2 regions of the Comamonas sp. Y33R10-2 genome follow, and region 2 is predicted to be linked to the other one. Evidence: riboswitches for the same ligand, from Rfam matches in the RefSeq annotation. Region 2 holds a riboswitch; the other holds the start of a gene.
The links. A riboswitch is a leader RNA that binds a small molecule or an ion and turns the genes downstream of it on or off. The one in region 2 is predicted to bind glycine.
Positions count from the first base shown of each region.

Region 1: another riboswitch for glycine. It lies ahead of KUF54_RS08850 (trimeric intracellular cation channel family protein); the one in region 2 lies ahead of gcvT (glycine cleavage system aminomethyltransferase GcvT).

Region 1 is NZ_CP079925.1:1,976,305-1,978,758, forward strand. Features, by position in the region: gene KUF54_RS08845 (acetate uptake transporter) at 212-781, shown strand; glycine riboswitch at 922-1,013, shown strand; glycine riboswitch at 1,027-1,146, shown strand; gene KUF54_RS08850 (trimeric intracellular cation channel family protein) at 1,198-1,863, shown strand; gene mnmC (FAD-dependent 5-carboxymethylaminomethyl-2-thiouridine(34) oxidoreductase MnmC) at 2,043-2,454, shown strand, end outside.
Region 2 is NZ_CP079925.1:1,717,050-1,719,503, reverse strand. Features, by position in the region: gene gcvH (glycine cleavage system protein GcvH) at 1-241, opposite strand, end outside; gene gcvT (glycine cleavage system aminomethyltransferase GcvT) at 359-1,537, opposite strand; glycine riboswitch at 1,596-1,723, opposite strand; glycine riboswitch at 1,742-1,852, opposite strand; gene KUF54_RS07740 (energy transducer TonB) at 1,973-2,454, opposite strand, start outside.

The DNA of each region.
Region 1 (2,454 bases), 260 kb from region 2:
CAGCAAAATTAGCCGCTAGCCTTTATATCGATTAGACATAACGCTATCAAATTTATTATTTCTTTATCACCAACGATGCGCAAAACATAGTGGTTATTACGTAGATAAAAACCAAAGCTGACACCTTGATGTCAGCTCCTTATTCTCAGAAATAAGGGAATTCCCCGACAGTACAATTCACGCTCAAAAAAACCGAACGAGATTATTGGTGATGAATAATACTTATACCCTGAAAGACAACACAGCCAACCCATTACCGCTGGGATTATTTGGCTTTGCAATGACCACGATTTTATTAAATATCCACAATGCTGGATTTTTCCCGGTCGACAGTATGATTATGGGAATGGGCATTTTCTTTGGCGGTGGCGCGCAGTTTATTGCGGGTGTCATGGCTTGGAAGAAAGGCAATAATTTCGCCAGCGTCGCCTTTATGGCCTATGGCGCATTTTGGCTGACCTTGGTTTTCTTATGGCTGGCACCCGGTGTTTTTGGCGCCGCAAAACCTGATGCCACTTCTATGGGTTGCTATTTAGCCATCTGGGGCATGTTTACGGTTATCTTTTTCCTGCAAACATTAAAGGGTCACACCACCGGCAAACTGCTGTTCGGCTCCTTGGCTATTTTGTTTTTCTTATTGTCTGCCTCTTACTTTACGGGCAGCACTAGCATTCTCAATATCGCCGGCTGGGTGGGTATTGTCTGCGGCTCACTGGCTTTTTATGAAGCTTCGGCCATCATGATTAATGGCGCTTACGAAAAGACAATTCTTCCGCTTTAATCATCAAGCAATAAAGCGATAGCTCTCAAAAGCGCTGCTGGTGGATTGCCAGCAGCGCTTTTTTATGGACTAAAACTGAAGGGCAAAAGCAAAACGAAGCCATGAGTCGCTAAAAGCGCCTTACGGCAGGCTAGAATCGCGCCCATCCTGCGGGAGAGAGGGGTCTGCAACGGCTCCCGCCGAAGGCGCAAACTCCCATAATCGCTCAGGCACTAAGAACCGCAGGTGGGCCAGACAAGGCCCGGATATCGCCAACTGGAGAGCAGCCCGCAATGCGCAATTTGTAGGGCTCACCGAAGGGGCAAGCATGACCGCCACGATGGTGCTTATGCGCAACTCTCAGGTAAAAGGACAGCGGGAGAGGCACGCCAGACAACCCGCTGATGCGAGTGGCTGGTTTATTTTCAAGAGCCTTCATGCTTCCCTCTATCTCTTTGCTGGACTCGTTCCAGGCCTCTAATTTCACCGTCATGCTGGCCATCTATTTGGTGGCCATTGCGGCAGAAGCCATGTCCGGCGCACTGGCTGCGGGCCGGCGCAATATGGATATCTTTGGCGTTGTTGTCATCGCCTTCGTCACCGCTTTGGGCGGCGGCACCATTCGCGATATGGTGCTGGGCCACTACCCGATTGGCTGGACGCAGCACCCCGAATATGTGTACTTGGTCATCAGCTTTGGCCTGCTGACCACGCTGGTCGCACGCCACATGGTCAAGCTCAAACAGGTGTTTTTGCTGCTGGACGCCATGGGCTTAATCGCCTTTTCGCTCATCGGCTGTAATACCGCGCTAGAGCTGGGCTACCCCACCATCGTTGTCATCATGGCGGGCATGATTACCGGCATCAGCGGCGGCATTTTGCGCGACGTGCTGTGCAACCAAGTGCCCGTAGTCTTCCGCCGCGAGCTGTATGCCAGCGTGTCGCTGGCCGTGTGTTTGATGTTCCTCGGCCTGCGCTATCTGGAGGTAAGCCCCAACGTCAGCACCATCGTCTGTTTTATCGGGGGTCTGGCGTTTCGTATGGCAGCTATTCGTTTCAAGTGGCGCCTTCCCGTCTTTTCCTATCAGCAACGCTGGGAATAAGATGAAGCACCCCCTGTGGCGCTGTGCGCCTTCCCCCTCTCTCGCTTCGCGGAATGGGGACGATGCCCTCGCCGCAAGGCGGCTCTTGCCCGGCATCTCTAATGCTGGAGCGCGCCAGTTTTTAAGCATCACGCCCTGTGAATGCACCTTCCTCTGCCATGCCTGAACCCATCACATGGATGCCTGACGGCACTCCCTATAACACCCGATTTGGCGATCGCTATCACAGCGAGGATGGCGGGCTGAAGCAAGCCAAGCAGGTGTTTTTAGGCGGCTGCGGCCTGCCCGCTGCATGGGCCAACGCGCCGCAGTGGCGCATTTTGGAAACCGGGTTTGGCTTTGGCCTGAACTTTCTGGTGACCTGGGCGGCCTGGAAGGCAGACCCGCAGCGCGCAAGGCTGCTGCATTTTGTCTCGGTAGAGGCCTTCCCCGTCTCACGCGAAGACCTGCTTCGATCCTTGCCAGCCGATGAGGAACTGCGCAGCTTGGGCCTGCAACTGGCCGATCAATGGTGGGGGCTGCTGCCGGGCGTACACCGCCTGTCTTTTGACAACGGCCAAGTGCTGCTGACGCTTTATATCGGCCCGGCGC
Region 2 (2,454 bases):
GCAGTTCTTCGTTGACTTCAACGATTTCGCCGGTCACGGGCATGTAGACGTCAGCGGCGGCCTTGACGGACTCGACCACGCCAGCAACATCGCCTGCGTTGAAGGTTGCGCCAACTTCGGGCAGGTCCACAAACACCACATCGCCCAGCGCGTCTTGTGCGTGGACGGTGATGCCGACGATGGCGGCATTGGTGTCAGCGATGTTGATCCATTCGTGTTCTTTGGAAAATTTGATGCTCATGGAAGGGCTCCAGATGGTGGATTCAGTTGAATCGAATTTTTTGAGAAAGGTCCAGCGCGCACTTTAGCGGCGTTTGGTGGCGCTCTGAGCCTTAGCGGGTTGTTCTGCGTAGATTGCTTAGCCGCGGTAGTAATTCGTTGGCACAAAGGGGGTGGCCGCGACCTTCATAGGAACTTGCTTGCCGCGCACGATGGCGAAAACTTCGGTGTCTACCGCTGCATAGTCGGGCTGCACATAGGCCAGCGCTACAGGCTGATTTAAGGTGGGGCTAAGCAGGCCGCTGGTGATGTGGCCAATTTTTTGGCCGGTCGCGTTTTGCAATTCGGCTGGCTCACGCACGGGGATGCGCTCTAAGGCCACCAGTCCCACACGCTTGCGGTTGAGCTGCTGCGGATTTTGTAGCTGCGCAAGCACCGTGCTTGAACCGATGAAGCCGCCTTCGCGCTCGCCACCGGGGCGGCGCACCTTTTGCATGGCCCAGTTCAAAGTGGCTTCTACCGGCGTAGTGGTGGTGTCGATATCGTTGCCATACAAGCACAGGCCTGCTTCAAGGCGCAGCGAGTTACGTGCGCCTAGCCCGATAGCGGCGACTTCGGGCTGGGCCAGCAGAGCTTGGGCCAGCGCTTCGGCGGCTTTGCCGGGCACGGAAATTTCAAAACCGTCTTCACCCGTATAGCCACTGCGCGTGATGTAGAGCACGTGGCCTTGCCAGTCGAAGTGGTTGCCAGTCATAAAGACTAGCGACGTCACACTGGGAATCAGACGCGCCAAAGCGGTGACGGCTTGCGGGCCTTGCAGTGCCAGCAAGCCGTGCTCGGGCAGGGGCACGACTTCACAGCGGCTGCCAATATGCTTTTGAATATGCGCAATGTCTTCGGCCTTGCAGGCGCCGTTGACGATGAGGAACAAGTCATCGCCACGGTTGACGAACATCAGATCGTCCAGAATGCCGCCTTGCTCGTTGAGCAGCAGGCCGTAGCGCTGCTTGTGCAGACCAAGGCCCATGACGTCAACAGGCATTAGCGATTCAAGCGCTGCCGCACCATCGGGACCGCGCAGCAGCAACTGGCCCATGTGCGAGACATCGAACAGGCCTGCGGCCTTGCGGGTGTGAAGATGCTCGGCCATCAAGCCCTGTGGGTACTGCACGGGCATGAAGTAGCCGGCAAAGGGCACCATGCGGGCGCCCAGTTTCTGGTGCAGGGCGAACAGTGACGTGGTGCGCAGGCCCGAAGAAATATCGGAAGCGGTATCGGAAGCGGTGTTCGAAGTAGTAGCGGCAATAGTCACAGGCAAGCGCTCCGGTCATAAAACCAAAATGAGTGGCCATGCATGGCGATGCCATGCCTAGCGAGCTTGCCCTGCTGTCCGCTTTACCTGAGAGATTCACCGCCGCAGTGAAGTTGGGCGGTTTGCTCCTTCGGTGGATGCCATCGCCTAGCGTAATGACGTAGTGCGGCATCTCTCTCCAGCAAGGAACGCTGCCGGCATTGAGCGCAGCAGCGGTCGTCAGTCCTTTTGCCTGAGCGTTTGGGCACCGGGTGGGGTGCCTGCGCCTTCGGCGGTGCGTTGCAGCGTGAAGCTGTAGGCACTCTCTCCTGACGGTGGCGATTCTAGTGGAAGTCCCTGTATCGCCTTGAAGAATTTTTCGGGGTCTAGGGTTTACGTTAGCTCGGGGTGTGGTGCGCCAATCGCGGCAATGCTCATGCCTTGAGGCAAGCTTGCAAGCAGCTAAGGCATCACTGCCTGCGGCGTATTGATGGGCGGAAAGATCAACTCATAAGGCTGCTCGAAGCAGGAGGTGACGGGCTGACCATCGCGCATACCGGGCTTGAACTTCCAGCGCGCCAGCGATTTCTGGATGGCGTTCACGATTCGCGGGTCGGTATCGGCTGGTTGCCAGGTAACGCGGCCCAGCTTGCCCTCATGGGTGACTTCAAGCAAGAAGGTAACCTTGGTTGTGAGCCCATCAGGGAACCATTTGGATTGGATGGCCGGTCTTGTGTGGCGGCGCAGCTGGGGCTGTTGATCCAGTTGGCTCAGAGGAGCGCATTCTGTGCCTGTCCATTGCGGCCATGAGGGCTGGCTCACAGTGGTCTCCACGCTCTGCGTATGGCTGGGCTTGCCTGGTGCTGTAGTGGTGCAGGCACCCAGCATCAAGGCTGCGAGAGCGCTGGTGATGGTGAGGGCGCGCAGGGCCGCAGGGCGGGAGA